Regions from separate parts of the Streptomyces sp. NPDC030143 genome, predicted to be linked through region 4. Evidence: riboswitches for the same ligand, from Rfam matches in the RefSeq annotation. Region 4 holds a riboswitch; each other region holds the start of a gene.
What was found. A riboswitch is a leader RNA that binds a small molecule or an ion and turns the genes downstream of it on or off. The one in region 4 is predicted to bind cyclic di-AMP.
Positions count from the first base shown of each region.

Region 1: another riboswitch for cyclic di-AMP. It lies ahead of ACZ4YY_RS28325 (M23 family metallopeptidase); the one in region 4 lies ahead of ACZ4YY_RS08350 (M23 family metallopeptidase).
Region 2: another riboswitch for cyclic di-AMP. It lies ahead of ACZ4YY_RS33465 (M23 family metallopeptidase); the one in region 4 lies ahead of ACZ4YY_RS08350 (M23 family metallopeptidase).
Region 3: another riboswitch for cyclic di-AMP. It lies ahead of ACZ4YY_RS19450 (C40 family peptidase); the one in region 4 lies ahead of ACZ4YY_RS08350 (M23 family metallopeptidase).

Region 1 is NZ_JBVIAY010000019.1:149,577-157,054, forward strand. It holds gene ACZ4YY_RS28310 (bifunctional acetate--CoA ligase family protein/GNAT family N-acetyltransferase) at 1-727, opposite strand, end outside; gene ACZ4YY_RS28315 (HPr family phosphocarrier protein) at 907-1,188, shown strand; gene ACZ4YY_RS28320 (GntR family transcriptional regulator) at 1,568-2,260, opposite strand; gene ACZ4YY_RS28325 (M23 family metallopeptidase) at 2,463-3,218, opposite strand; cyclic di-AMP (ydaO/yuaA leader) riboswitch at 3,232-3,399, opposite strand; gene ACZ4YY_RS28330 (M16 family metallopeptidase) at 3,894-5,282, opposite strand; gene ACZ4YY_RS28335 (M16 family metallopeptidase) at 5,279-6,628, opposite strand; gene ACZ4YY_RS28340 (DNA gyrase/topoisomerase IV subunit A) at 6,965-7,478, shown strand, end outside.
Region 2 is NZ_JBVIAY010000031.1:2,213-9,690, reverse strand. It holds gene ACZ4YY_RS33470 (SGNH/GDSL hydrolase family protein) at 1-342, opposite strand, end outside; gene ACZ4YY_RS33465 (M23 family metallopeptidase) at 685-1,710, opposite strand; cyclic di-AMP (ydaO/yuaA leader) riboswitch at 1,715-1,873, opposite strand; gene ACZ4YY_RS33460 (alpha-galactosidase) at 2,180-4,252, opposite strand; gene ACZ4YY_RS33455 (tyrosine-protein phosphatase) at 4,467-5,264, shown strand; gene ACZ4YY_RS33450 (DUF6126 family protein) at 5,336-5,458, opposite strand; gene ACZ4YY_RS33445 (helix-turn-helix domain-containing protein) at 5,455-6,114, opposite strand; gene ACZ4YY_RS33440 (aspartate aminotransferase family protein) at 6,176-7,478, opposite strand, start outside.
Region 3 is NZ_JBVIAY010000010.1:156,326-163,803, reverse strand. It holds gene ACZ4YY_RS19465 (esterase/lipase family protein) at 1-59, shown strand, start outside; gene ACZ4YY_RS19460 (M23 family metallopeptidase) at 329-1,843, shown strand; gene pcrA (DNA helicase PcrA) at 1,903-4,386, opposite strand; cyclic di-AMP (ydaO/yuaA leader) riboswitch at 4,618-4,778, shown strand; gene ACZ4YY_RS19450 (C40 family peptidase) at 4,787-5,968, shown strand; gene ACZ4YY_RS19445 (hypothetical protein) at 6,496-6,666, shown strand; gene ACZ4YY_RS19440 (hypothetical protein) at 6,644-6,997, opposite strand; gene ACZ4YY_RS19435 (C40 family peptidase) at 7,474-7,478, shown strand, end outside.
Region 4 is NZ_JBVIAY010000004.1:396-7,873, forward strand. It holds gene ACZ4YY_RS08345 (aldo/keto reductase) at 1-744, opposite strand, end outside; gene ACZ4YY_RS08350 (M23 family metallopeptidase) at 938-1,960, opposite strand; cyclic di-AMP (ydaO/yuaA leader) riboswitch at 1,970-2,127, opposite strand; tRNA gene ACZ4YY_RS08355 (tRNA-Met) at 2,535-2,608, opposite strand; gene ACZ4YY_RS08360 (dihydrofolate reductase family protein) at 2,657-3,820, opposite strand; gene ACZ4YY_RS08365 (MarR family winged helix-turn-helix transcriptional regulator) at 3,889-4,413, shown strand; gene ACZ4YY_RS08370 (GTP cyclohydrolase II) at 4,690-5,343, shown strand; gene ACZ4YY_RS08375 (ASCH domain-containing protein) at 5,351-5,746, opposite strand; gene ACZ4YY_RS08380 (NUDIX domain-containing protein) at 5,757-6,494, opposite strand; gene ACZ4YY_RS08385 (TIR domain-containing protein) at 6,491-6,850, opposite strand; gene ACZ4YY_RS08390 (DeoR/GlpR family DNA-binding transcription regulator) at 7,159-7,478, opposite strand, start outside.

The DNA.
Region 1 (7,478 bases), on a different contig from region 4:
GTCCGGTGAAGCCGGCCCCGCGCAGGTTGCCGAGGACGCTGCGGCCGACGCCGCCCGGGGTGCGGCCTGCGCCGACGACGGCGACCGAGCCGGGCACCAGCAGGCGTCGTACCGAGTGGGCCTCGGCGCGTTGTTCCCGCGCGCGCTGCACGGCGAGGGAGCGCTCGGTGGGTTCCAGGTCGAACTCCAGGCGGACGACGCCGTCCTCGAAGCTGCGCTTCTGTGTGTAGCCGGCGTCCGTGAACACCTTGATCATCTTGTTGTTGGCGGGAAGCACCTCGGCGGCGAACCGGCGGATGGCGCGCTCGCGCGCGACGGCGGCGATGTGTTCCAGGAGCGCGGAGGCCACGCCCCGTCCCTGGTGGGCGTCCTGCACGAGGAAGGCGACCTCGGCCTCGTCGGCGGGCGCGGAGGCGGGCAGACCGTCGGCGCCGATGCGGTCATAGCGTACGGTGGCGATGAACTCGCCGCCGACCGTGGCCGCGAGTCCCACCCGGTCCACAAAGTCGTGGTGCGTGAAGCGGTGGACGTCCTTGGCGGACAGGCGCGGGTAGGGCGCGAAGAAGCGGTAGTACTTCGACTCGTCCGAGACCTGCTCGTAGAAGCTGACCAGGCGCTCGGCGTCATCAACGGTGATGGGGCGGATGCGCGCGGTGCCGCCGTCGCGCAGCACCACGTCGGCTTCCCAGTGGGCGGGGTACTCCTGCCGGTCCGGCGCGCTCTGCATGGGCCCCAGAGTACGGCTCGCGTACGACAACGGCGCGAGGCACTCTGTGGAGGACGGAACGCCGGATCGAGGCCGCGATCCGGAAGACCACGGCGGAACGGGACTCAGGTCCGTTCCGGCCGTGCTTCACGTGTGGAACACTGGTCTAGACAACCCTGAACACCGAAGGGCAGCATCACATGGCTGAGCGCCGCGTCAACGTCGGCTGGGCCGAGGGCCTTCACGCCCGCCCCGCTTCCATCTTCGTCCGAGCCGCCACGGCCGCAGGCGTCCCGGTGACGATCGCCAAGGCCGACGGCAATCCCGTCAACGCGGCCTCCATGCTGGCGGTCCTCGGCCTGGGCGCCCAGGGCGGCGAGGAGATCGTCCTCGCCTCCGACGCCGAGGGTGCCGACGCCGCCCTCGACCGTCTGGCGAAGCTGGTCTCCGAGGGCCTCGAGGAGCTTCCCGAGACCGTCTGAGCCGCGCTCGCAGCACGCACGGAGCCGCGTCGCCCTTCCGGGCGGCGCGGCTCCGCCGTCTTCGGGGACGTTCTGCAACGACCGGGCCACTGCTGTCTTCGGGGACCTCGTGGGGGCACTGCCGCCCTCGGGCAATGGTCGCGGCGATGGCGCCTCGGGACTTCGGGGCGACACGGCCGCCTCGGGAAAATCGGTGCGACACGGCCGCCGCCCTGGGGTAAGCGTCGCGGCACTGCTGCCCTCGCGGGATTCTCCGACGCCCGCCGGAAATGCCGTCGACAGGCGGCGGACGCACCGCCGGAGAATTCCGGGGCGCGGAAAAAAGGGCAGCGGAAACGCGCCTCCGTCGAATATCCCTTCTTTGTATACGGCCCTCGTGTTAAAGCCGCGGGCCCGACATGTTGACGACGTGTTGCGAAGTCCTCACACGTTCCGCGCGGTCCGCTCCGGAGAACCGCAGCCGGTGCGCGGAGGTCGCGCGCTCGGTGTGCTGCGCCGTGACCGCCCGCGCGCGCTCGCCGTCGCCGCGCGCCACCGCGTCGACGATCGCGCCGTGCTCCGCCCAGGACTCCACGGGGTCGGCCGGCGCCTGCACCGCGTACATCCAGGCGATCTTGTGGCGCAGTTGGGTGAGGGTCGAGGTCAGGGCGGGACTGCCGGAGGCCTGGGCGAGCGTCTCGTGGAACCAGCCGCCCAGGGAGCGCAGGTCGTCACTGTTGCCCCGCCTGGCACGCTCCTGGCCGAGCCGGACGAGACCCCGCAGGACCTTCAGATGCGCCTCGGTGCGCCGCTGGGCTGCCCGGGCGGCGCCGAGCGGCTCCAGGAGCATGCGCATCTCCAGCAGGTCGGCGGCCTCCAGTTCGGTCGGTTCGGCCACGCACGCGCCCGCGTGCCGCCGCGTCACGACGAAACCCTCCGCCTCCAGCGTGCGCAGGGCCTCGCGGACGGGGACGCGCGAGACGCCGTAGCGGCGGGCGAGGAGTTCCTCGGTGAGGCGGCTGCCGCGCTCGTAGACACCCGCGACGATGTCGTCCCGGATGGCCGTGCACACCGAGTGCGCCGGAATTCGCATGACCGACCTCCGCCTTAATCCCCGTGAAACGTCGACGAATGACGTGTGGTCAGTGATGCTATTGCAATGGGCCGGAATTTCCGATGGCGGGCCGGAATCCATGGATATTTTTTGGACAGGGCCGGGCGTGAAACGGCGAAAGCCCCGGCCGTGCGGGCCGGGGCTGGACGATCTGTCGCCGTGCGTCGTCAGTCGTTCACGATCAGACGTTCACGCCGTGCTTGCGGAGGTAGGCGACGGGGTCGATGTCCGAGCCGTACTCCGCGCTCGTGCGGGCCTCGAAGTGCAGGTGCGGGCCCGTGACGTTGCCGGTGGCGCCCGACAGGCCGATGCGCAGGCCCGGGGTGACCTGCTGGCCCACCGAGACCTCGATGGTCGACAGGTGGCCGTACTGGGTGAAGGTGCCGTCGTTCATCCGGATCACGACCTGGTTGCCGTACGCGCCGCCCCAGCCCGCCTCGACGACGGTGCCGAGCCCGACCGCGCGCACGGTGGTGCCGCTCGCGGCGTGGAAGTCGATGCCGGTGTGGCTGCCGGAGGACCACAGCGAACCGCCGGCGCTGTAGCCGGTGGAGACGTAGGAACCGGTGATCGGCGCCACGAAGGTGTTCAGGCGCTTGCGCTCGGCCTCGCGGGCGGCGCGGGCCCTGGCCTCCCGCTCCTCCTTGACCCTGGCGGCGGCCCGGGCGGCTGCCTCCTTGCGCGCGGCCTCCTCCTGGGCGGCCTGCTTCTGGGCGGCGGCCTGGTCGTCGATCTCGCCGGCGACGGAGTGGCCGATGGTGACGACGGGGGTCAGGCCGGTCTGTTCGGCCGGGGTCTCGGCGGCGAGAGCCGGGGAGGAGGCGACGGTGCCGATGACGCCGGTGGTGGTGAGCGCCGCGATGCCCGCGGCGCGGGCGGTGGTGCGCTTCATCCGGCTGGGACGGCGGTGCTTCCCGGTGGCGCAGGTGAACGCCATGAAGTTGAGTGGTCCTTTCCTTCCCTCTCGCCTACCGGGTTAGCTGACGGGTTCGGAGCAGGAAGGTCTCCTACGGCCACCCTCGCGACACGCGCGGGCGTCCGATTCACCCCAGGGACTGCACAGTTGGGTCCCCGGCTCCCCTGGCTCGCGCCGTACGGGGACTCGGCGATGACTGTCCGGTGCCGCGGGTGCGGCGCAGTGCCCGACGAACAGCCCGGACGACGCTAGACGCGCCCGCTGTCAATCCCCAAACGGAACGCGGGTTTTGTAGCGCATGCCACAGGGCAGACAGGCAGCCTCTCCCCCAATTCGGACATCAGGGGGCCCTGGTGACCGTCTCGTCACCAGGGCCCCTCACGCGTGCGTGCCGCAGCCGGTCCCGGGGCGTGTTCCGAAAGGAGCGCCGCCCGCCCGGAGGGCGGGGCCCGCGGCGTCCGGTGCGGTGCATCGCGAGGCGGAGGGCCGTCCGCGCACCGGGTGTGCGCGGACGATCCCGACCACGCGGCGAGGCGCCGTGCCGGGCGTCGCGGACCGGGCGGGATGTTCGGAACACGCCCTGGAAGGCTCCTGAAGATCTCGCTCGGGCCGCCCGGCCGGCCCCGGATCGCCCGTACCCATCAATCAGGTTGAACCGGGCGAACCGGGCGTGATTCCAAGATTTTCAGCGGACTCCTAGTCGGCCCGGACGACCGTCACCTCGCCGATGCCGAGCGCCTCGACGGGCTCCTTGATCTGTGCGGCGTCACCGACGAGGACGGTGACCAGACGGTCCACCGGGAAGGCGCTCACGGCGGCCGCGGTGGCCTCCACCGTCCCGGTCGCCGCGAGCTGCTGGTACAGCGTCGCCTGGTAGTCGTCGGGCAGGTGCTGCTCGACCTGGTCGGCCAGTGTGGAGGCGACGGCCGCGGCCGTCTCGTACTTCAGCGGCGCCACACCGACGAGGTTCTGCACGGCGACGTCGCGTTCGGCGTCGGTGAGCCCCTCCGCGGCGAGGGTCCGCAGCACCTTCCACAGGTCGTCCAGGGCGGGACCGGTGTTCGGGGTGTCCACGGAACCGCTGATGGCGAGCATCGCGGCACCCGAGCCGTCCGGGGCCGACCGCAGGACCTGCCCGAACGCGCGGACACCGTAGGTGTAGCCCTTCTCCTCGCGCAGGACACGGTCCAGGCGGGAGGTGAGGGTGCCGCCGAGGCAGTAGGTGCCGAGGATCTGCGCGGGCCACACGCGCGCGTGCCGGTCGGGGCCGATACGGCCGATCAGCAGCTGCGTCTGGACGGCGCCGGGACGGTCCACGATGACGACCCGGCCGGTGTCGTCGGCGGTCACCGGCGGGACGGGCCGCGGCCGGGCCGAGGAGCCCGTCCAGGCGCCCAGGGTGTCGCCGAGCAGCGCGCCCAGGTCGACGCCGGTGAGGTCGCCGACGACCACGGCGGTGGCCGTGGCCGGGCGGACGTGCTTCTCGTAGAAGGCCCGTACGGCCGCGGCGTCGATGTTCTCGACGGTCTCCGCGGTGCCCTGGCGCGCACGCGACATGCGCGCGGTGGCCGGGAACAGCTCCTTGTAGAGCTCCTTGGCGGCGCGCCGCGAAGGGTTGGCCAGCTCGTGCGGGATCTCGTCCAGGCGGTTGCGGACGAGGCGCTCGACCTCGCTGTCGGCGAACGCGGGCGCCCTGAGGGCGTCGGCGACCAGGCCGAGGGCCTTGGCGAGGCGGGAGGCGGGGACCTCCAGGCTGATGCGGACGCCGGGGTGGTCGGCGTGTGCGTCGAGAGTGGCGCCGCAGCGCTCCAGCTCGGCGGCGAACTCCTCGGCGGAGTGCTTGTCGGTGCCCTCGGAGAAGGCCCTCGCCATGATCGTGGCCACACCGTCGAGGCCGGCCGGTTCGGCGTCCAGGGGCGCGTCGAGCAGGATCTCTACGGCGACGACCTGCTGGCCGGGGCGGTGGCAGTGCAACACGGTCAGGCCGTTGTCCAGGGTGCCGCGCTCGGGCGCCGGGAACGCCCACGGCCTGGCCTCGCCCGCGTGGGGCTGGGGGTGGAACTCCATCGCGGCGAGCTCGGTCACTGGGCCGCCTCCTCGTTCTCGTCCTGGTCGGCGCCGGCTTCGGGGGCGGTCGGCTCGTAGACGAGGACCGCGCGGTTGTCGGGGCGCAGGCGGGCCTTGGCGACCTCCCGCACCTCCTCGGGGGTGATCTCCAGCACGCGCTGGACGGCGGTGAGGGCGAGCTGCGGGTCGCCGAAGAGCACGGCGTACCGGCACAGTTCGTCGGCGCGGCCGGCGACCGTGCCGAGGCGGTCGAGCCACTCGCGCTCCAGCTGGGCCTGGGCCCGCTCCATCTCCTCGGCGGTGGGGCCCTCCTCGGCGAACCGGGCGAGCTCCTCGTCGATGGCGGTCTCGATGACGGGGACCTCGACATCGCCGGAGGTCTTCACGTCCAGCCAGCCCAGGGAGGGCGCGCCGGCCAGGCGCAGCAGACCGAAACCCGCCGCGACGGCCGTGCGGTCACGGCGGACGAGGCGGTTGTAGAGGCGGGAGGACTCGCCGCCGCCGAGGACGGTGAGCGCCAGGTCGACGGCGTCGCACGCGCGCGTGCCGTCCTCCGGCAGACGGTAGGCGGCCATCAGGGCGCGGGCCGGGACCTCCTCCTCGACGACCTCGCGCAACTGCTCGCCGATGATCTCCGGCAGGGAGCCGTCACGCGGCTCGGGCTTGCCGTCGTGGGAGGGGATGGAGCCGAAGTACTTCTCGATCCAGGCGAGCGTCTGCTCCGGGTCGATGTCGCCGACGACCGACAGGACGGCGTTGTTGGGCGCGTAGTAGGTGCGGAAGAAGGCGCGCGCGTCCTCCAGGGTCGCCGCGTCCAGGTCGGCCATCGAGCCGATCGGCGTGTGGTGGTACGGGTGGCCGTCCGGGTAGGCGAGCGCCGTCAGCTTCTCGAAGGCGGTGCCGTAGGGGACGTTGTCGTAGCGCTGCCGGCGCTCGTTCTTCACGACGTCGCGCTGGTTCTCCATGGACTCGTCGTCCAGGGCGGTCAGCAGCGAGCCCATGCGGTCGGCCTCCAGCCAGAGGGCGAGCTCCAGCTGGTGGGCGGGCATGGTCTCGAAGTAGTTGGTGCGCTCGAAGCTGGTGGTGCCGTTGAGCGAGCCGCCCGCGCCCTGGACCAGCTCGAAGTGGCCGTTGCCCTTGACCTGCGCGGAGCCCTGGAACATCAGGTGCTCGAAAAGGTGAGCCAGGCCGGTACGCCCCTTGACTTCGTGGCGCGAGCCGACGTCGTACCAGAGGCACACCGCCGCGACGGGGGTCAGGTGGTCCTCGGAGAGCACCACGCGCAGGCCGTTGGCCAGGCGGTGCTCGGTCGCTGTCAGGCCCCCGGAGCCTGCCTGGGCTGTGGCCGTGTGACCCATGGGCATGTACGTCCCTTCCGATCGCGGACGCGGTCGTCGAAACCGCGCTTTTCCTGCCGGTCCTGCCACTGTATGCAAGCGTGCGGAGCGGCGGCGAAGTTCCCGGACGACGTACGCCGAGAGCGAGATCGCGTAGCCTGCGGGCAGCCGTGGAGGTGGCGCCCCGGCCCGCGGGCCGTCGGTCGAGGCCGGGTCCCGGCCAGCGCTGTCAGTGCCACGGTCCACAATGGTCCGCGTCAGATCCCGTCACACGCTTCAGCACGAGTGAGCCGAAGGGTCGCGTCGACACCGACATGAGCGCCCCGTAGGCGAGTGACCAGAAAACAGGAGGAGCCGGCAGCGATGGCCCGCCGCAGCACGAAGACCCCGCCGCCCGACGACTCGTACGAGGAGAAGATCCTCGACATCGACGTCGTCGACGAGATGCAGGGCTCCTTCCTCGAGTACGCGTACTCGGTCATCTACTCCCGCGCCCTGCCGGACGCCCGCGACGGCCTGAAGCCCGTCCACCGCCGCATCGTCTACCAGATGAACGAGATGGGCCTGCGACCCGACCGCGGCTACGTGAAGTGCGCGCGCGTCGTCGGCGAGGTCATGGGCAAGCTGCACCCCCACGGCGACGCGTCGATCTACGACGCCCTGGTGCGCATGGCCCAGCCGTTCTCCATGCGGGTGCCGCTGGTCGACGGCCACGGCAACTTCGGCTCCCTGGGCAACGACGACCCGCCGGCCGCCATGCGGTACACCGAGTGCCGGCAGGCCGCGGCGACGAGCCTGATGACGGAGTCGATCGACGAGGACACGGTCGACTTCACGCCCAACTACGACGGCCAGGAGCAGGAGCCGGTGGCGCTGC
Region 2 (7,478 bases), on a different contig from region 4:
CATGACCGTGCCGGCCGAGGCGGTCAACGCGGCGATCGCCCGCTCGAAGCGTTCGGCGACCTCGTCGGGGTCGGTGCCGGGCCGCAGGATGTCGTTGCCGCCCGCGCAGAAGGAAACGAGGTCGGGCGCGAGCTCCACCGCCTTGGGCAGCTGGTCGGCCATGATCTGGTCGAGCAGCTTGCCGCGCACCGCCAGGTTCGAGTACCGGAAGTCGCCTTCGGGACGCCGGTCCGCGAGCAGGACCGCGAACCGGTCGGCCCAGCCGACGAACGCCCCGTCGGGGCCGGGGTCGCCGACGCCCTCGGTGAAGCTGTCCCCCACCGCCACGTACGACCCGATCACTGGACTGCTGTCATTCTTCGAATCGTCTGCCACAGCGGTTCATGATTCACCCTGGAATGTGACCTACGCGACCGTAGCGGGGGTTGACGGGCGGTGAGATAAGCCACTCCTAAAGAATTTGCCAATCCGGGACAAGACCCTCCCGTCAGCGGCGTCGATCCAGCGACCACACCCGGAATCCGCTGGGCGGATCTGCCACGTGAACGCAGTGGAACGACCATGGAGGAAACGGCCACGAACGGGCAGACGCGCCCGGAACCGGCGGGCGGGGACGCCGAAGGCCGGACCCGTGATCGGGGTCCGGCCTTCGGCGGCGTGTCGGGCAGGGGGTCGAGCGGGAGGTCAGCCGACCGAGACGCCGTGCGAGCGGAGGAAGGCGACCGGGTCGACGTCCGAGCCGTAGTTCGGCGTGGTGCGGATCTCGAAGTGCAGGTGCGGGCCGGTCACGTTGCCGGTGGCACCGGAGAGGCCGACCTGCTGGCCGGCGCTCACGGTCTGTCCGGCCGAGACGGACAGCTGCGAGAGGTGGGCGTACTGGGCGTAGTAGCCGTCGTTGAGCCTGATGACGACCTGGTTGCCGTACGCGCCGCCCCAGCCCGCGGAGACGACCGTGCCCGCACCGACCGCCTTGAGGGAGGTGCCGGTCGGGACGACGAAGTCGACACCGGTGTGGTAGCCGCTGGACCACATGCTGCCGGACATGCGGTACGGGGTGCCGACGGTGGCGCCCGCCACCGGCGCGACGTACCCGGCGGCCGTGCTCGCGCCCGATCCCGCGCTGTCGGACGTCTGCGTGGTCGAGGTCTTCGACGCGGAGGACTTGGAGGAGGACTCCGAGGCCTTGGAGGACGACGACGAGGACGACGAGGACGACGAGGACGACGAGGAGGTCGACGACTTCGACGGCTTCGACGACGACTGGGAGGACTTCGAGGAGGAACCGGACGAGGACGTGCCGGAGCCGGTCGCGGCCTTCTTGCCGATGGACAGCCTCAGACCCGGGTGGATCAGGGACGGGTCCTCGCCGACGGCCTCACGGTTGTCCGCGTACAGCCTCTGCCAGCCGCCGTTGACGTCCTGCTCGTCCGCGATCTTCGAGAGGTAGTCGCCGGCCCGCACCGTGTAGGTCCGGGTGCCCGCCGCGGTCTTCAACTCGGCGGCGGCGGTCGGCTGCCCGACCGGAACGGACTGAACGGTCTTTTCGGACACCGAGGAAACCGACTGGGCCGCCGACTTCGCCGGTGCGGCCTGAGCACCGGAGGCGCCCATCAGCGGAAGGGCGAGCGCCGCGCCACCGGTTCCGGCGACGGCGATGGAGCGGGTGAGGCGCTGGGTCTTGGGACGGCGGTGCTTACCCTTCGCGGGCATGGCGGATTCCTCTCCGGCGCCTGCGAGGTGAGCTGTCGGGTGCGGACTGGAGATGTCCGGCCACGCCGAGGCGCGGCTTTACCCCAAGCCTGTTCCGGAGACCGGGACAGGCGGTTCTGCCTGTGGGTCCCCCGCTCCTGCCGTGCACGGGTGGGTGAATGCGGGCTCCGGGCGGCGGCAGGATTCGGCGTCCGTCCGGAGTGGACTGGAACGTAAGCGACCACGACGCACAGGGACAAGCGAAGGTTGCACGCGAGGCGCGTTTCTCGTGAGCCTCAGGGGGAATCCCCTGTCACGCTCCGTGCACCGATAGGCCCGCCTTTCACCGAACATCCATGAAAAGCGCCAGAATTACGTGAACATGACGCGCGACGCACGGTCACGAATATGACGCTCCTCACGTGACACCTCTCCAGGTTCCCGCAATGTGGAGCGAGTTGGACTGATGAATCTAATTCGGACAGAACTCTCAGATGCGGCGCAGTCGGAGAACTGCCGCATCAAGGTCACCGCGCAGACCGGTGCGCAAGCCGTGGTGCAGCAGCACCGCCCCTCGGTGCACTTCGCCCGTTTCGCGGCATTCGTACGACGCCGTCGGGTCGAGTCCGCGCAGCCGCAGCGCCGGGACCGGCTCACCGAACCGCTGCGCCTGGAGCCAGGCGAGGACGACACTCTCGTCCCCGCGCACGTACTGCACCGCGCTCAGCCCGCCCTCCGGGGGCCGCAGCCGGTAGAGGTCGCCCCGCTGCACGACGGGCCGGATCTCCTTGTAGAGCTCCACCCACCGCCGCGCCTCGGCGAGCTCCTCCTCGGTCCACTCGGAGAGGTCACCGCCGACCCCGAGCACACCCGCCATGGCGCTGACGAACCGGAAGCGAAGCGAGCTGACCCGGCCGTTGAGCTGCGTGTTGGGGCTGTCGGTGACCCAGGCGGCCATGACCCGCGCGGGGTGGATCTGGGTGAAACCGTGCTGGATGGCGAGCCGGTCCAGGGGGTCGGTGTTGTCGGAGGTCCACACCTGGTCCGTGCGGCCCAGGACCCCGAGGTCGATCCGCCCGCCGCCGCCCGAGCAGGACTCGAAGGCCACGCCGGGGTGGGCCGCCCGCAGCCGGTCCAGCAGCTTGTACAGGGCCCGCACGTGGTCGGTCCACAGCCGCTGCGGGTAGGCGTCGTCCGGCCAGCCGGCGTCGGTGAAGCAGCGGTTGAAGTCCCACTTGACGTAGTCGACGGGCGCACTGGACAAGAGCGTGTCGAGCTGCCCCCAGAGGTATTCCTGGACGTCCTCGCGAGCGAGGTTCAGCACGAGCTGATTGCGCAGTTCCGTCCGCTTTCGACCGGGTTGGAACTGCACCCAGTCGGGGTGCGCCCGGTAGAGCTCGCTGTCCGGATTGACCATTTCCGGCTCGACCCAGATGCCGAACTGCATGCCGAGGGCGTGCACCTGGTCGGCGAGCGGCCTGAGGCCGTTCGGGAAGCGGTCGGGGTTCGGCGTCCAGTCACCGAGCCCGGCGTGGTCGCCGGTGCGCGCCCCGAACCAGCCGTCGTCCACCACGAACAGTTCGACGCCGATGGCCGCGGCGCGCCGGGCGAGCGACGCCTGCTGCTCCTCGGAGATGTCGAAGTAGGTGGCCTCCCACGAGTTGAACAGCACCGGCCGGTCCCGCTCGGCGTCCGGGACGACGTACGCGCGCTGGTAGGCGTGCCAGGCACGGCTCGCGCCGCCGAAGCCGCCGTCGGTCCACAGGCCGGCGAAGAGGGGCGTGCTGAAGGACTCCCCCGACGCCAGCGTCAGCAGACCCGAGTCGTCGTGACCGGCGCCGCCGGTGATCTGCACGCGTGCGTCGGGGAGTTGGGCCACGGCGATCCGCCAGGAGCCCGACCAGCCGAGGGCGCAGCCGTAGACCTCGCCGCGTTCCTCGCTCGCGTCGGTGTCCAGGGCGACCCAGGGCAGGTGCTGGTGGCCGGTGTGACCGCGACGGCTGCCGATGACCTTCTCGCCGTAGGTGAGGGGCGCCCGCGTGAGACGGGACTCGGCGGCCCAGCGGCCGTGCAGCTGGGACAGGCGCCAGCCGTCGCGGTCGGGCAGGGTCCAGGTGGCGGAGTCGGCGCGCAGCAGCTCCAGGGGCTCCGCACCCTCGTTGCGCAGGGTCGTCCAGCGTTCGACGACGTCGCCGCGCATCCGGTAGTGCAGGGTGACCTCCAGCCCGGCGTCCCGGAAGCGCAGCCTGAGCTCGTCGCCCTCGCTCTCGTGTCCCGCGAAGGTCCACTCGGTGCCGCGCCGTTCGGCGGTGCGCACGGACAGGGCGGGGCGCACGAAGCGCGCGCCGCCCTCCACCGGGTACTCCTCGCGGCCGTCGAGCGGGGACTCGAAGGGCCAGTAGTCCGGCAGCGGGCGGACGGCGAGGGCCTCGGCGTCGGCGAGCGCGATCCGCGGCCCCCAGTGCAGGTGCACCAACTCGTCGGCCTCGGTGACATGGACGGCGTAACTGCTGGTGGGCCCCGAAAGGATCCAGGTACGGCCGTCGACGGCGGACTCGAGCATCAAACCCCCACTGATTCGAACAGGTGCGATCAAACGTCCACATCATCGGTGGACGGGAACCCGACAGGCAACGTCTGCCGGAACGTGATCGTCCGGCCGGCGGATCCCGGCCGTCCCGGACCGCCCCGTGCCCGGCCGGAGGTGCCGTAAGGTCGGAGGCGTCCTGTCGGCCCCGACGAGCCGCGCCGACCAGGACCGACAGGGAGGAGCCCCCGTGACGCAGCAGATCCCGTCGACCGAGCCCGAGCTGGCCGGTGTGCGCAACTTCCGCGACGTGGGCGGTCTGCCGACCGTCGACGGCCGGCGGGTGCGGCACGGCGTGCTGTTCCGCAGCGGCCACCTCGCGCACGCCACCGACGAGGACGCCGCGTTCCTCTCCTCCCTCGGCCTGCACACGGTCTTCGACTTCCGCAACGCGGCGGACCAGAAGCTGGAGGGCCCCGACGTCGAACTGCCGGGCGTGCGCAACGTGAACCTGCCGCTGTCCGACCCGGCGGACGGCGCCGAGTTCTGGCGGATGGTCCGCGACGGCGACATCGACCAGCTGCGCCGGATCCTCGGCGACGGCCGGGCCGCGGGCCGGATGACCGCCTCCTACCGTTCGATCATCAAGGACCGCACGGCCGAGCACTCCCGCGTGCTGCACTCCCTCGCGCAGGACAGCGTCCCGGCCCTGATGCACTGCGCCGCCGGCAAGGACCGCGCGGGGCTCTCCGTGGCGGTGACGCTGCTCGCGCTCGGCGTGGAACGCGAAGCGATCGTCGCCGACTACCTGGAGTCCAACGCCAGGCACCGCCGTTACAAGGTGCACCGCAGCGGCACCTCCGCCGACACCTACTCACCCGAGGTCATGGAGCTGCTCAGCCCCCTGTTCGAGGCGCGCGTCGAGTACCTGACGGCGGCGTTCGAGACCATCGAGGAGAACTGGGGCGGCGTCGACGCCTACCTGGAACAGGGCCTCGGACTCGGCTCGGGGACCCGGGAGCTGCTGCGGGAGCGACTGCTCGACTGAGAGCTCCGAACAAATGGGGAGGCCGATCGCCTTCGCGCGCGACGAGCCCGCTGCGCGGGCGGCGCTCGCGACTACTGCCGGGCACCCACCTCGAAGAGCAGCCAGATGAACGCCGCGAGGACGTGCCCCACCGCGATGTAGATGATCAGCCGGATCCAGAGGCTGCGCGGAAAGCGTTCCTCGATGTCACTCATGGCGTTCCTTCGGGGGTCGGGCCGAGGCACAGCGTGGCCGTCGGGCTCTGCAGCAGGGTGTGGACGAAGAGCAGTTCGACCCCGTTGGGGTCCTGGGCCGCGATGCGGTGCGGGGTCAGCGAGTCGAAGTGCGCGCTGTCGCCCGCGCCGAGCAGGTGCGTGGCGTCCGCCAGGCGCAGCCGCAGCCGCCCGGTGAGGACGTACAGCCACTCCTCACCGGGGTGCACGCGCACGACGTCGCCCTGCGAGCCGTACGGCACCCGCACCCGCAGGGCCTGCATCCCGCGCCCGGACGCCCCGGCCGGCCAGTACGTCCAGCCGCCCGCCGCCGTCGGTTCCATGTCGGCGGCGCGCACCACGGCGTCCCGGTCGGCGACGCTCTCGCCGAGCAGCTCCGAGACGGTCGTACCGTAGATGCGGGCGAGCGCCAGCAGCATCGGCAGCGAGGGTTGCCGATGCCCCGTCTCCAGACGGGAGAGATGAGCGGGCGACAGTCCGGCGGCGCGGGCCGCGGACTCCAGCGTCAGGGCGGCCCGGCGGCGCAGGGCGCGCAGCCGCGGGGCGACGGCGGGCAGGGTGTCGTCGTCCGGCCCGATGCCGCCCGCGGCGGGTTCGGCGTCGGAGCCCGCGGCGGACTCGGCGTCGGGGGAGTTCATGCCTCCATTTCAGCCCGGGTTTTGCCTCAGCGGCAAGTTTCTTGCCTCTGAGGCAAAGCGGTCAGCGCCCGGCCACCGCCTGCCTCACGAGCGTCCTGCCGAAGTCCCACACGAGTCCGCCCCCGTGGTGCGCGTCGTCCATCACCTCGGTGAAGGCGTCGACGAACCGGTCCACCTCCCGCTCCCCGATGATCAGCGGCGGGATCAGCTTGATCACCTCCACATGGTCCCCCGAGACCTGGGTGAGGATGCGGTGGCGCTGGAGCAGCGGGACGACGACCATCTGCGCGAACAGGCCCTTGCGGGCCGCCTGGAGCACGGCCCACCGGCTGCGCAGCTTCAGCGACGTGGGCCGGCCGAACTCGATGCCGATCATCAGACCGCGGCCCCGGACGTCCGCGAGCAGCTCGTACCGGTCGACCAGTGCGGTCAGCCGTGCCTTCAGCCGCTCCCCGGTGGCGCGGGCGCCCGCGACGACCTGTTCGTTCTCCATGACCGACAGCACGGCGAGCCCGGCGGCCATGGCCTGCGCGTTGGCCCCGAAGCTCGCGGAGTGCACCAGCACCCGGTCCATGGACGAGTAGACCTTCTTGAAGATCCAGTCCTTGCCGAGGGTGGCGCCCACGGGCACATAGCCGCCGGAGAGCGCCTTGGCCACGCACACCAGGTCGGGCTCGACGCCCTCCTCGTGCTGGTGGGCGTAGAAGTCGCCGGTGCGGCCGAGGCCGGTCTGCACCTCGTCCGCGATGAGCAGCGCCTTGTGGCGGTGCAGCAGTTCCTGGGCTGCGCGCAGATAGCCGGGCGGCGCCTCGTGCACACCCTTGCCCTGGACGGGTTCGACGATCAGGGCGGCGACGTCGCCCGTCTTCAGCTCCCGTGCCAGCGCGTCGAGGTCACCGAGCGGGACGGCGGTGTCGGGCAGCAGCGGGGCGAACCCGTCCCGGAAACCGGACTCGCCGTTCACCGACAGGGACCCGGTGGTCAGCCCGTGGAAGGCGTGGTCGCAATACAGGATCCGCGGCTTCCCGGTGGCGTACCGGGCGAACTTCAGCGCCGTCTCCACGGCCTCCGTCCCGCTGTTGCCGAAGAACACCCGGTCCAGGTGCGGGCTGTGGGCGAGGAGCTTCTCGGCGAGCAGTCCCGGCAGCGGCTGGCAGTCGAAGCGGGTGAGGTCGGCGAGCCGGGCGTCCAGCACGTCGTGCAGCGCCTTGCGCACCACGGGGTGGTGGCGGCCGAGGCCCATCACCCCGAACCCGGCGAGCATGTCCAGGTAGTCGTTGCCGTCCGCGTCCCAGAAGTAGGCGCCCTCACCCCGTTCGTAGACCTTGTCGAAGCCGAGGGTGCGCAGCACGCGCGGGAGTTGG
Region 3 (7,478 bases), on a different contig from region 4:
CCCTGGACGCCGAACGCGCCACCGCGACCGCGCCCACGCACGGCGCCACCGTGGCCTGACACCCGGCGCACCCCTCCCGGCCGCCCCTCCGGAGCCCCGCCGCACCCCCGCGCACATCCCTCACAATCGAACGCATGTCGAACGTAGGGCCAAAACCCGCGCCCGCCCTCCCCCGAAACAGGGCCGAATGCCCCTTTCCCCCGGGCACGAAACCTGCGGAAGATTGTCGTGCCCGCGTACCGCCGGGTACAGTCGCCGCACTGCTCTGGCAGCCCCTGTTGTCGAGGCGAGAGAGAAGTTGGTGAACGACCGTCACCCGTCGGGGAGCATGACCACCCCGGCTCCGGCTTCTGACGCCGACTCCCCGCCCTACGCGTCGTACGGCACCCAGGAAGCCACTTACGGCGACTTCACCGCCGGTCACGGCACCACCCACGACGGCTACGACCACGAGGCCCGTTCCACCGGGCACTTCGCGGCCGACCCCCTCTTCGGCGAGCTTCCGGGCGACGGCGCCTCCACCGGCGGATACGACGCCACGCAGTGGGCCACGGGCAGTCAGCAGACCCTCAACTACGACCCGTACGCGGCCCAGCACCACGCCGCCTACGACACGGGCGCGTACGACACGGCCGCCTGGGCCCCGGACCAGCAGTTGTCCGCCATCCCCGCGCAGGCCGCGCCGGCCGACAGCAGCGGGCAGTGGGACGCCGGCACCTGGCTCCAGCCCGAACAGACCGGCGGCCCGGCCGACCGGACCCAGCAGTGGGAATGGGGCACGCAGGCCTTCGACACCGGCGCCTACGACGCCACCCAGTGGAACTCCACCGGCGACGGCGACGCCCCCGGCGCGGACGCGTACGAACAGCACGCGGAGCTGCCGTTCGACCAGCAGCACACCGCCGCCTTCGAGCAGGTCGGCTACGACGAGCACACCTCGTACGACGAGCACGCCGGCCACCACGAGTCCGGCGTCCACCACGAACTCCCCTCCCACGAGGACGAGTCGACGGCCACCGGCGAGCTTCCGGCGGTGCCCCTCCTCGACGACCAGGAGGAGGCCACTCCGGCTCCCGTCCCGCGTACCGCGGGCCGCGCCGCGAACCGCTCCCGGCGCCGTGCGCCCGCGCGACGCTCGGCCCTGCTGACCGTGGCCGTGCCCTCCGCGTGCGTCATGGGCGTGGCCGGCATCGCCGCAGCCTCCGTCGGCACGCTGACCGGCGGCGACGAGAAGGACACCACCGCGACGGCGTCGGAGGCGCAGGCGGTGAAACCATCCGCCGCCAACAACAAGCTGGACACCCAGCTCAAGACGCTCACCGCCGAGGCCGACGCCTTCGCCGACCGGGCCAGCCGTACGCAGGAACGTATCGACCTCAAGGCGCAGCAGGAGGCCGAGAAGAAGAAGGCGGCGGCGGAGGCGGCCCGCAAGGAGCGGCTGCGTCCGAAGTACGCGCTGCCGGTCGGCCAGCACGGGCTCAGTGCCTACTACGGCCAGTCCGGCATCAACTGGATGTCCATGCACACCGGCATCGACTTCCCCGTCGCCTACGGCACCACGGTGATGGCCGCGACCGACGGCACCGTCCGCACGCAGTGGAACAGCGCCTACGGCAACATGATGATCGTGACGGCGAAGGACGGCACGGAGACCTGGTACTGCCACCTCTCCAGCTACCGCGTCAGCTCCGGTTCGACGGTGAAGGCCGGCGAACCGATCGCGTACTCGGGAAACTCCGGCAACTCCACCGGTCCGCACCTGCACTTCGAGGTCCGGCCGGGCGGCGGCTCGTCGATCGACCCGCTGTCGTGGCTGCGCAGCCACGGGCTGGACCCGACCTGAGCGGCCGTCCGACGAACGCCCTGTGAGCCCCCGCCGCCGAAGCGGGGGCTCCTTTCACGTCAGAGCTTCTCCACCGGCGCGTACCGCAGCAGCAGCCGCTTGGGCTTGGTGTCGCCGAAGTCGATCGTCGCCTCGGCGTTGGCGCCCGTGCCCTTCACCGCGACGACCGTGCCGAGCCCGAACTGGTCGTGCGTGACGCGGTCGCCGACCGCCAGGGCGACCACCGGCTTCTCCGCCGTACGCCGCGTGGCGAACCCGGAGGCGCCGGCCGCCGAGGAACGCGAACGCGACGACGACAGCGAGGCCGCCACCGCCGACACCGGCCCGGAGGACACGGGTCCGCTCGCCCCCGTCCGCTTCCAGTCCACGTGCGTGGCCGGGATCTCCTCCAGGAACCGCGAGGGCGGGTTGTACGACGGCTGCCCCCAGGCGCTGCGCATCGCGGACCGCGTCAGATACAGCCGCTCCCGGGCGCGCGTGATGCCGACGTAGGCCAGGCGGCGTTCCTCCTCCAGTTCCTTGGTCTGGCCGAGGGCCCGCATGTGCGGGAAGACGCCGTCCTCCATGCCGGTGAGGAACACGACGGGGAACTCGAGGCCCTTGGCGGTGTGCAGGGTCATCAGGGTGATGACCCCGGAGCCGTCCTCGTCCTCGTCGGGGATCTGGTCGGAGTCGGCGACCAGGGCGACCTGCTCCAGGAACTCGGCCAGCCCCACCGACTCGCCCTCGCCGCGCTCCTGCTCGAACTCCAGGGCCACGGCGGCCAGTTCCTGGAGGTTCTCGATCCGGGTCTCGTCCTGCGGGTCGGTGGAAGCCTGCAACTCGGCGAGATACCCGGTGCGTTCGAGAACGGCTTCCAGGACGGTCGCGGGTCCGGCCCCGGACTCGACGATCGTACGGAGCTCCTCCATGAGTGTGTTGAACCGCTTCACGGCGTTCGTCGACCGTGCGGCCATGCCGTAGGCCTCGTCGACGCGCTTCAGCGCCTGCGGGAAGCTGATCTTCTCGCGCTGGGACAGGGCGTCGATCATCGCCTCGGCGCGCTCGCCGATGCCGCGCTTGGGGACGTTGAGGATCCGGCGCAGGGGCACCGAGTCCTCGGGGTTGGCGAGGACCCGCAGGTAGGCCAGGACGTCCCTGACCTCCTTGCGCTCGTAGAAGCGGACGCCGCCGACGACCTTGTAGGGCAGGCCGACGCGGATGAAGACCTCTTCGAACACACGGGACTGGGCGTTGGTGCGGTAGAAGACGGCGACGTCGCCGGCCCTCGCGTCGCCCGCGTCGGTCAGGCGGTCTATCTCGTCGGCGACGAACTGCGCCTCGTCGTGCTCGGTGTCGGCGACGTATCCGGTGATGCGCGCGCCGGAGCCCGCGTTGGTCCACAGGTTCTTCGGACGGCGGGACTCGTTGCGCTCGATGACCGCGTTGGCGGCGGACAGGATCGTCTGGGTGGAGCGGTAGTTCTGCTCCAGCAGGATCGTCGTCGCGTCCGGGTAGTCCTCCTCGAACTGGAGGATGTTGCGGATGGTCGCGCCGCGGAAGGCGTAGATCGACTGGTCGGCGTCACCGACGACGCACAGCTCGGCCGGCGGGACGTCGTCCTCGCTGGGCGGTACGTCGACGGGGTGCTCACCGGTGCCGACGAGTTCACGCACGAGCGCGTACTGGGCGTGGTTGGTGTCCTGGTACTCGTCGACCAGGACGTGCCGGAAGCGGCGGCGGTAGTGCTCGGCGACGTCGGGGAACGCGCGCAGCAGGTTGACCGTCGTCATGATCAGGTCGTCGAAGTCGAGGGCGTTGGCCTCGCGCAGCCGCGACTGGTAGAGGGCGTAGGCCTGGGCGAGGGTCTTCTCGAAGCCGTCGGTGGCCTGGGCGGCGAAGTCCTCCTCGTCGATCAGCTCGTTCTTCAGGTTGCTGATCTTGGCGCTGAAGGACTTGGGCGGGTAGCGCTTGGGGTCGAGGTCCAGGTCGCGGCAGACCAGGGCCATCAGACGCTTGGAGTCGGCGGCGTCGTAGATCGAGAACGACGACGTGAAGCCGAGCCTCTTCGACTCGCGTCGCAGGATGCGCACGCACGCGCTGTGGAAGGTCATCACCCACATCGCGTTCGCGCGCGGCCCCACGAGCTGCTCGACGCGCTCCCTCATCTCGCCCGCGGCCTTGTTGGTGAAGGTGATCGCGAGGATCTGCCCCGGGTGCACCTGGCGCTCGGCGAGGAGGTGGGCGATGCGGTGGGTGAGCACCCGCGTCTTGCCGGAGCCGGCACCCGCGACGATGAGCAGCGGGGTGTCGGAGTGGACGACGGCGGCGCGCTGGTTGTCGTTGAGCCCTTCCAGGAGGGCCGCCGCGTCGACCGCCGGGCGCGGGGCGCCGTCGCGGTAGTGGGTGTCCCGGTCCGGGGGCACGTCGAACTTCCCGCCGAACAGATCGTCCGGAACCGGCTCCGGAGCGTGATCGTCCTCGGGCGGCGGCGGGGGTTCGTCCTCGTGCCCGCGAGGGGCCTGGAGGTCCGCCAGGAAGCTGTCGTCAAAGAGGCTGCTCATCGCTCTCCGAGTCTAGGGGGCGCCACTGACAACCCGCCGCCGTCCCGGAAAACATCCCCCTCCGTCCAGGGCGTCACGGTCCGCTACACCGAAAACACCTTGGGCGACACGGTTACCGCAGGTCACGAAAATGTATCGGGCATATCACCCATCAACCTTCACAGGTGCCACACGAGTTGGCTACCGTGCCGGGCAGGCCGTACGACCCCCACCGGCGAGCCTCGCCGGGCCGCGCGGCCACCGCCGAGTCCGGTGCCCCTCGCGGAGCCGGAGCCGGGGACCCACCGAGACCTTGGGGTGAATCGGCCCACTCCCCCGACGGAGCAGGCCGTAGGGCAACCCTTCCCGCCCGAACCCGACAGCTAACCCGGTAGGCGGAGCACGGAAGGAGTCGCCTCCCTTGGCGTCGCAGCACCGCAAGCCGCGCCCCGCCGGGGGGCGCGTAGCAGGCATACGCACCCCCGCTCTCGCCACCGCCGCTCTCACCTCGGTGGCCCTGCTCTCCCAGACGGCCGACGCCGCGCCCGCCGCCGACGGCAAGCCGAGCCTGGAGGAGGTCGAGAAGAAGGTCGGCGACCTCTACCGCCAGGCCGAGTCGGCGACCGAGAAGTACAACGCCGCCAAGGAGAAGACGACCAAGCAGCGCAAGCAGGTCGACACCCTCCTCCAGGACGTCGCGCAGCGCACCGAGAAGCTCAACGACGCACGGGAGCGGCTCGGTTCCTTCGCCGCCGCCCAGTACCGCACCGGCGCCACCGCACCGGACACGGCCACCTTCCTGCTCGCGGACTCCCCGCAGGACTACTTCGACCAGACCCAGCTGATGGGGCGGCTGACCGAACGCCAGAAGGGCGCGGTCGACGACTACGTCACCGAGCAGTCGGAGACGATGAAGAAGCGTCAGGAGGCATCCCGGAGCCTCGAGACGCTCACCGAGTCGCAGAGCGAGCTGAAGACCGCCAAGGCGACCGTCCAGAAGAAGCTCAGCTCCGCGCGCGAGCTGCTGTCGCAGCTGACCGCCGAGGAGAAGGCTCGGCTGGCGGCGATCGAGAAGCAGCGGCAGGAGGAGGCGGCCCGCAAGGCGGCGGAGCTGGCCCGGCAGCAGGCGGCGGCACAGGCGGCCGCGCAACAGGGGAGCGCCGGGTCCTCGGGCACGGACACGTCGTCGCCTTCGGTTCCGTCGTCGTCCTCGCCGTCCGCCCCGGCCACGGACGCCTCCTACGCCACCAAGGCCGAGAAGGCGCTCGCCTTCGCCCGCGCGCAGATCGGCAAGCCGTACGTCTGGGGTGCCACCGGCCCCGAGTCCTACGACTGCTCCGGCCTCACCCAGGCCGCCTGGAAGGCCGCCGGCGTCACCCTCCCGCGCACCACCTACGACCAGGTGAACGCCGGCACGACGGTCTCCCTGGCCAACGCCCAGCCCGGTGACCTGGTCTTCTTCTACGACGACGTCACCCACGTCGGCATCTACATCGGCAACGGGATGATGATCCACGCCCCGAAGCCCGGCACGTACGTCCGCGAGGAGTCGATCTACTACGACGGCGAGTCGGCGATCCACAGCGTGGTGCGCCCGGCCTGAGGAAACCTCCGGCCGGTGCCGCCGGTTCTGTCCGCCGGTTGTCCGCCGGTTGGGTTGGCCGGTTGCTCGCAGGTGTCTGCCGGTTGTCCCCGGGTCGGATCCGCCGGTTGGGTTGGCCGGTTGTTCGCAAGTGTTCTGCCGGTTGTCCCCGGGTCGGATCCGCCGGTTGGCCGCCGGTCGGTCCGGGAGCCAGGTCCGCCCGCCGTGCCCGAAGGCCGTCCCTCTGCTGCGACCGAAGGCCGTCCGCCCGTCGTGTCCGCAGGCCGTCCGCCTGTCCTGTCCGACAGGCCGTCCCTCCGCCCCTCCGCCGTCCGCGCCCGTGTGCCGGTTCCCCTGGCCGGGGTGAGGCCGGTGGCCGCCGACCGGCAGACCCGTCCGCGGGGACGGAAGTCATGGGCGGACGGAGCGGAGGGGCGGAGGAGGCAGAGGTCGGCGGAGGCAGCGGGGGCGGAGCAGACGGGGCGAGGCGGCGGTGTGCGCATCCCGCCGAACCCTGCCCCCTGTCCTGCGCCCGCGCGTTGTTCCCCATGGGCATGACGGCGGCGGCGACGCTGTCCGTCGCCGCCGCCGTCGATGTCCCGTGGCTGAAGGGCCCCGGGCAGGCGCTGCTGTGGATCTCGGTCGCGGCACGGCTGGCCGTCGCCGCGGGGGCGGCGCGCTCCGCGCGCGCGGCGATCAGGTCCAGAGCACCGCGATGAAGACGTTCGCCGCGGTCAGCAGCCCGACCAGGCCGAACAGGGGTTTCTCCACCGCCTCGTCGTCCCGCTTCACATAGACGAGGCCGAGGATCACGACCAGCAGGGCCAGCTTCACCCCGATCTTGATGTTGTTGACCTCCTGGTCGTCGGCCTGGTTGAGGCCGACCAGGATGACGCCGGTGACCAGCATCGTCGCCGCGCCGTGCAGCATCGCGGGGACGAAGCGGGCCGTGCCCTGGCCCATCGCCTTCATCTGCGTGAGGAAGCCGCCCAACAGGGCGGCGATGCCGATGATGTGCAGGCCGACGAAAAGATGGATGAGTACGCCCATGAGTCCGGATGCTATTCAGCCGCCCCGAATCGCCCCGACACCGGCCCGGCCTCTGCGACGCACGTGCAGTTGTGCGTGCCGTAGCACTGTCGCGCTTCATCGCGCTCCGGATCGGCCGCATCGGTCAGGGCGCCACGCGAAGTCGTCGACCTCGGACGCTCCCGCTGACCACTTACGGTCACCGGACAATCCGCCCCTGTCACTTCCGCACATCCCGTTACCGATGTGTCACGGACGGGCTTAGCGTCCTCCCCCAGGTGACCGGCTCCCCACCGCCGCCCGGACCAGGGGCGGCAGTCGGACACCACCGCCGAGGTCCGGCGGCGGGCCCACTCCCTGTGCGGGACCGCCGCCGGCCCCGTCAGCCGCTCCCCGCGGCCGTACGTCCGTCCGCTCCCCACGGCGGGCACGGGTCCCGCCCTGCCCCGGACGGCCGAACCGACGAGGCGGTCGTACGAAAGGACGTGCAGTCCCACGTGGC
Region 4 (7,478 bases):
GACCTTCTGGCCCCGCTCCGTGCCCAGGTGCTGGGCGGCGCCCTGGGCCCGCGCGCTGTCCACCGTCGTACCGGGGCGGTACTTGCCGGTGAGGAATCCGGAGGCGAGCGCGAAGTACGGGACGGCCGCGAGGCCGGCGCGGTCGGCGAGGTCCTGGAGGTCGCCCTCGTAGGTGTCGCGGGAGACGAGATTGTAGTGCGGCTGGAGCGCCACGTACCGGGCGAGGCCCTCACGGTCGGAGAACTCCAGGGAGGCACGCAGGCGTTGGGGCGAGATGTTGGAGGCGGCGATGTGCCGCACCTTGCCCGCCTTCACCAGGTCGTCGAGCGCGCCGATGATCTCCTCGACGGGCACCTCGGGCTTGTCGAAGTGGGTGTAGTAGAGGTCGATGCGGTCGGTGTCGAGGCGGCGCAGGGAGGCGTCCGCGGCGGCCTTGATGTTGGCGGCGGTCAGGCCCTGGAAGTCGGGGTGCTGGCTGACCTTGGTGGCGATGACGACGTCGTCGCGGTTGCCGCGGGCCTTGACCCACTTGCCGATGAGGGTCTCGGACTCGCCGCCGCTGTTGCCGTCGACCCACGCCGAGTAGGAGTCGGCGGTGTCGAGGAAGTTGCCGCCGGCGGCGGTGTAGGCGTCCAGCACCGCGAAGGAGGCCGTCTCGTCGGCGGTCCAGCCGAAGACGTTGCCGCCGAGGGCGAGCGGGAAGACCTCGAGCCCCGAGGAACCGAGCTTGCGAAGAGAAGTCATGCTTCTCCTCAACACCGCGGCCGGAGGCGGGTATTCCGCGCCTCCGGCCAACGGTTCGCAACCGTCCGGGAAACCACCTCACCGGTCCCCGGACGTCAGGGGAGGTACGGGACCTCAGGGGTGGGGCCTCGGGGTTTGGGGCCCTTACGCTGTCGGATCTTCGGGCCCTGACGCCGTCAGGGTCCCAGCGGGCTCAGATGCTGAGCCCCTTGCCGCGCAGCCAGGCCGCCGGGTCGATGCCGGAGGAGCTGCCGCCCGGGTGCACCTCCATGTGGAGGTGGGCGCCCGTGACGTTGCCGGTGGCGCCGACGCGGCCGATGACCTCACCGGTGGAGACCTTCTGGCCGACGCTGACGCTGATGGAGGACTGGTGGGCGTACCAGATCTCGGTGCCGTCGTCGAGGGTGAGCACGGTCTTGTACCCGTACGACCCGTCCCACCCTGCGGAGGTGATCGTGCCGCTGTGGACGGCCTTGAGCAGGGTGCCGGTGGGGGCGGCGAAGTCGAGGCCGGTGTGGTAGCCGGAGGACCAGTAGGCGCCGGCCTGACCGAACGTCGAGGTGATGGTGTACGAGGAGGTCGGCAGCGTGTACTGCTTGGCGAGCGCGGCCAGGCGCTCGGCCTCGGCCTTCTTCGCGGCCTCCTCGGCGGCCTTCTTCTTCGCGGCGGCGGCCTCGGCCTCCGCCTCCTGCTTGGCCTTGGCGGCCGCGTCGGCCTCCGCCTTGGCCGCGGCGGCCTCGGCGGCGGCCTGGGCCTTTGCCTCCAGCTGGGTCTGCTGCGACTCGGCCTGGGCCATGATGCGGCTGCGCAGGGTCTCGCCGGCGTCGGCGGCGCTCTCGACGGTGTCGTCGGCCGCGACGGTGGTGCCGAAGCTCGCGAGGGCGGGTGCCGTCTCCTCGGGTGTGTTGTCGTCCGAGATCAGGGAACCCACGGAGGGGAGGTCCGGCATGGAGATGGAGACCGGCGGCTTGCCGGTGTTGGCACTGGCCATGCCGCCCGCGCCGACGGCGGCTATGACGCCGACGCCGAGAACGGTGGAGCTGCGGGCGAGTCCGCCGCGCTGCTTGGCGACGCGGTGCCGGCCGCGTACCGGGCGAATGGACTCCGCGGTGGGGTTCCATTCCTCCCAGGGGCCCTCGTCGGTGCGGTAGCCGCCGTAACCGAAGGTCTGGCTGGGCGCGATGGGGGCTTCTGGGGCAGGCGGGTTGGACGCCACGCGGGCGTGCTCCTTTCCTTCCGTCGCCTACCGGGTTAGCTGACGGGTTCGGAGCGGGAAGGTCTCCTACGCGCGTATACCGACCGTTGTTACACGGCGGATTCCGCGTGATTCACCCCAAGGTGGTGGTTCCCCGGTTCCCTTACGGGATTCGGCGCGTGCGCACGGAGCCGCCTCTTGTGACGGCTGGGACGACCGCGCTGCGTTATCGAACGTTAATAGACCCGAGGGCTGGTTTCCAAGCTGTTCCGCTTGATCAACAACATTTTTGGCCTGGACTTTCGGCGCAGGAGCGGTGAAAAACGGGCGAGTTGGCCGCCGCGGGGGACGCGGGGGCCAACCCTCCGGTTGTGATGGTGACTCAGTTGTTATGCGCTGGGCGCTCGCGCGCTCACGAAACGTGACGACAGGCGCCAGAGGAGACGTGGAAAACCGCGACAGACGCGACGAGGCGGATTCGGGGACAACCGGGGAGAAACCGAGGGGAACCGAGGGAAATCGGAGAACCGGGAGGACCTGGGGGAAACACACCGAGGGCCGGAATCCTGATCGGATTCCGGCCCTCGGCTTTCAGTAGCGGGGACAGGATTTGAACCTGCGACCTCTGGGTTATGAGCCCAGCGAGCTACCGAGCTGCTCCACCCCGCGTCGGTATGACACCAGTGTACGCCATGCGCGGGACCCGAAGTACAACGGTTATTCGAACGGGGTTTCCCGGGGTGGACGGCCCTCCACCCGGAGGTGGAGGTTCGGGGCCTTGGCCAGGTCCTCGTACTCCGGGAGCACCACGACGTCGACGCCTTCCGCGGCCAGCAGACCGGTGCCGTCGGCCGCGGTCACGAAGGTGTCCGGCTCCCGCCAGGCGGTCACGACCCGGCGCACCCCGGCCTCCAGGATGAGCCGGGCACAGGGGGCGGGCCGGGAGGACCGACGGGCGCAGGGTTCCAGGCTGCTGTACACGGTGGCCGTGGCCAGCCGCGGGTCGGCCGGGTCGATCTTCGCGAGGGCCGCCTCCTCGGCGTGGACGACGGGGTCGCCGGCCTCGCGGGAGTGGCCGCGCGCCAGCTCCGTCCCGTCGGCGGCCACCACCACCGCGCCCACGCTGAACGCGGTCTCCGACGGCGGGCAGGCGGCCGCCAGCTCGCAGGCCAGGGCCAGCCAGTGCCGGTCGGCGGCGGACGCGACGCGTCCGGTGCCCGGCCCGGTGGGCTCGTAGCGCATGAGGACGACGTCCTCGATGCGGCGGGTCTCGACGAGCCGCAGGCGTCCGCCCTGGTACCCGCCGGGGCCGAAGAGCCGGGGCGCGTCCGGGTCGCCCACGAAGAGAGGGGCCAGGACGAGCTGGAGCTCGTCGGCGAGGCCTTCCCTCAGCAGCTGGGTGTGGATGGTGCCGCCGCCCTCGACCATGAGCCGCCGTACACCCCGTACGTCGTGGAGGTGACGCAGGAGCGCACGCCAGCCGACGTCGGCACCGAGGGGGACGATGTCGGCTCCCAGCCCCAGCGAGGCGGCCCGTCCGGCGCCCCGGTCCGTCGTGTAGAGGACCTTCTCCCCGCCCGTGTGCCAGAACCGCGCCCGCGGGTCCAGCTCCCCCGAGCCGCTCACCGTGACCTTGAGCGGGTACTCCGGCTGCCCGGCGGCGACCCGGGCGGCCCGTCGCTCGGACGAGTTCACCAGCAGACGGGGGTTGTCGGCGCGGATCGTGCCGGCGCCGACCAGGATGGCGTCGACCGAGGCGCGGACCTCGTCGACCCGGTCGAAATCGGCGGGGCTGGAGAGCAGCAGGCGCTCGGGGCCGGTGTCGTCGAGGTAGCCGTCGAGGGAGACGGCGGCGGACAGCAGGACGTACGGGAACGGCATCGGCGCGGTCTCCGGGCTCGGTCCGACAGGGTCTTGGTTCAAGTTTGAAGCAAACCTACACTGGTCGCATGACGACCCGCTGGCTCACTCCCGAGGAGCAGCGCGCCTGGCGCGCGTACGTCGCCGCCTCCCTGCTCCTGGAGGACGCGATCGACCGGCAGCTCCAGCAGGAGGCCGGCATGCCACACCTGTACTACTCCATCCTGGCCAACCTCTCCGAGGTCGCGGAACGGCGCCTGCGCATGACCGACCTCGCGGAGCGGCTGAAGATCACCCGCAGCCGGCTGACGTACGCGGTCACCCGGCTGGAGAAGGACGGGCTGGTGCGGCGCGAGAACTGCCGCTGGGACAAGCGCGGCAGCGTCGCGGCCCTGACGGAGGCGGGCACGAGGGTGCTGGAACGGACGGCGCCCGGCCATGTCGAGACCGTCCGCGCCGCCCTCTTCGACCGGCTGACGCCGGAGCAGGTGGGCCAGTTGGAGGAGATCTGCACGAGCGTCGCGCAGGGCCTGCAGGGGGACGACGCGGGGGCCGCCCCCGAGGGCGGCGTGCCGTGGCTGCGCCGCTCGTCACCTCCGTGCTCGCCCTCGTGAGCCCCGCCGAACCGCAATGAGCCCCGCCCCACCACCATGAGCCGGGCCGGAGCGTGAGCCGCGCCGATCCGTAATGACCCGCGCCGAAGCGTGAGCCGGGCCGAAGCGTGAGCCCTGCTGAGGCGGCAGCCGGGCCGAAGCGCGTGAGCCGGACCGGAGTGTGAGCCGGGACACAACTCCATTGCTTCAAAATTAAAGCATGAGGTAAGGTCTCGACCCGTAGATCTGCTTCAGTTTTGAAGCAGATGACTCCCTGACCGGACCCGGAGAACCCGCATGCCCGACACCATCGCCGCCACCCCGCGTGCCCGCGTCCGGGTACCGCTGCGCTTCGACGACGGCTACTCTGTCGACGCCGAACTCGTCACCTTCCACGGCCTGACCGACGGTCAGGAGCACGTCGCCGTCGTCCTCGGCGATCCCGCTTCCGCTACCGTCCCCGGCAGCGTCCCCCTGGTCCGGCTGCACTCCGAGTGCCTGACCGGTGACGTCTTCGGTTCCGCCCGCTGCGACTGCGGGCCCCAGTTGCGCGAGGCGGTCGAGCGCATAGCCGACCGCGGCGGCGTCCTGCTCTACCTGCGCCAGGAGGGCCGGGGCATCGGCCTGTACAACAAGCTCGACGCGTACGCCCTCCAGGACCAGGGTCTCGACACCTACGAGGCGAACGCCGCCCTCGGCCTGCCGGAGGACGCCCGCGACTACACGGCCGCCGCCCAGATGCTGCGCGCCCTGGGCATCACCGGCCTGGACCTGCTGTCCAACAACCCCGACAAGGCGGAGCAACTGCGCTCGTTGGGCATCGACGTCCGCGACCGGGTGCCGACCGGCGTCTTCACCACCCCGCACAACGTCCGCTACCTGCGGGCGAAGGTCCTCCAGACGCAGCACACCCTGCCGCTGGGGGACCTCACGGAGCTCAGTGTGGGCTGACGCCCGCTCAGGCGTCCACCACCCGGAACGCTATGCACACCACGGGCGTGTCGTCCCCGACCGGTACGCCCTCGGTGCTCCAGAAACGTCGGTGACCCGCCCGCCACTCCTCCAGGTCGGCGTCGCCCTCGCCCTCGGCCGCCGCGTGTTCCCAGGTGACCCCGGCGAAGGTGGTCCGCTCCACGCCGGTCACCTCCAGGGTGGCGACGAATGAGCCGTCGCCGTCCAGGAGGGCGAGGCGCTCACCGACGTACTCCAGGCCCTCCGTCTCCTCCACGTACTCCGCGAGGAGACCCGTCGTGGCCCTCTTCCTGCCGGCCAGGACGAGGGAGTTCAACCGGACGCGCATCTCGTCCGGGGAGCCGAGCTCCATCGCCCGCATGCCGTTGACCCGTGGCCACATGGCCGTCTCCTCACTTCTCGGTTCGCGTGCCGGTTCGGTGGTCGGTCGTTCGGAACGGGCCGTCGAGCGCGGCCCACTGGAGCAGCATGACGGTCTTCGCGTCGGCGATCACACCGCCGCGGACGAGGTCGAGCGCCTCGGTGAAGGGCAGTTCCACGACGGTGATGTCCTCGCCCTCGTCGGCCACGCCCGCCCGGTCCGCGCCGGGCTCCGAGCCGTCGTAGGGGGCGGCGAAGAAGCTCAGCCGCTCGGTGACCGAACCGGGGCTCATGTAGGCGTCGAAGACGTGCTCGACCTCGTGGACGGTCCGGCCGGTCTCCTCCTCGGCCTCACGGCGGATCGCCGCCTGCGGGTCGTCGCCGTCCAGCAGCCCGGCCGCCGTCTCCAACAGCATGCCGTCGGGGTGCCCGTTGACGTAGGCCGGCAGCCGGAACTGACGGGTCAGCAGGACCGTACGCCGGTCGATGTCGTACAGCAGGACGGTCGCGCCGTCGCCCCGGTCGTACGTCTCGCGCCGCTCGCGGCTCCAGTGGCCGTCGGTGTGCCGGTAGTCGAAGGTGGTCCGCCGCAGCACCGACCAGTCGCAGGCGAGGACCTCGACGTCACGGATCCGGACGCGGGGGTTTCCGGTCAGGTCCCGGCCCTGGAGGTCGAGCCCGGTACGGCCGCGGGGGTCGGGGACGTCGATGCCCGGGCGGGGCGGCACCGCCTCCCCGGCGTCCGCCCGCCGTTCGCTGTGCCCGGTCATCGCCGGCCGCCGTCCGGTACGTCGGCAAGCGCGGAGTAGACGTCCTTGCCCTGCGCCCGGGCCCGCGCCACCATCCGGTCGGCGCCCGCCGAGGGCCCGCCGACGCGCAGGACCGCGTCGCAGCGGTCGAGCAGGCGTTCGGCGACGGGATGGAAGAGCTCCTCGAAGAGCGGGTCGTCGGGGCCGGTGCACCCGGCCGTCTCCAGCAGCGGGAGCGCCAGCGCCTCGCCGGTGACGGGCAGGTGCCCGGCACGGAAGAGTTCGAGGGCGGTCTCGTTCATCGCGCGGACGTTCGCGGCGAGCTTCGGGGGGTCGTCGCCGGTACCCGAACGGTACGGACCGGCGACGAGGATCATCAGGGGTGGATGGGACACAGGGGTCTCCTGGTGCTCAGGCGGTGGTGAGGCTCGGGGGCGGGCGGGCCAGGCGGTCGTACAGCTCACGGGGTGAAAGGCTCAGGCGGTCGTACAGCTCACGGAGTGAATGGCTCAGGCGGTCGGCTCAGGTTGTAAGGCTCACGGGGGTGAATGGCTCAGGGAGTGAGTGGCTCGGGCGGCCGCCCGATCCGGAGGGCGGCGCAGGTGGCCCCTGGACGGCGGGTGGCTCAGGCGGGCCGCCGGACCCGAAGGGCGGCTCACGGCGGGCCGCCGGACCCGGCGGTTGCTCACGCGAGGACCGTCCCCACGCCCGCCTCGCGCAGGGCCTCCAGGGTCGGCGGGCCGCCCGGATGGGTGGCGGGGTCGGCTGCGGCGGAGTCGGTGACGAAGGTGTCCACGGCGTCGAGCGGAGCGACCCGGCTGAAGGCGCGCACACCGAGCTTGGTGGCATCGGCCACGGCGACCGTACGGGTCGCCTGCCGGAGGCCGGCCTGCTTGACGGCGGCGTCGTCCAGGGAGAACTCCGACCAGCCGTGCGCGGCGTGCACTCCGCCGATGGACATCACGAACACGTCGAAGGCGAGGGACTCCACCGTGCGCAGCGCCA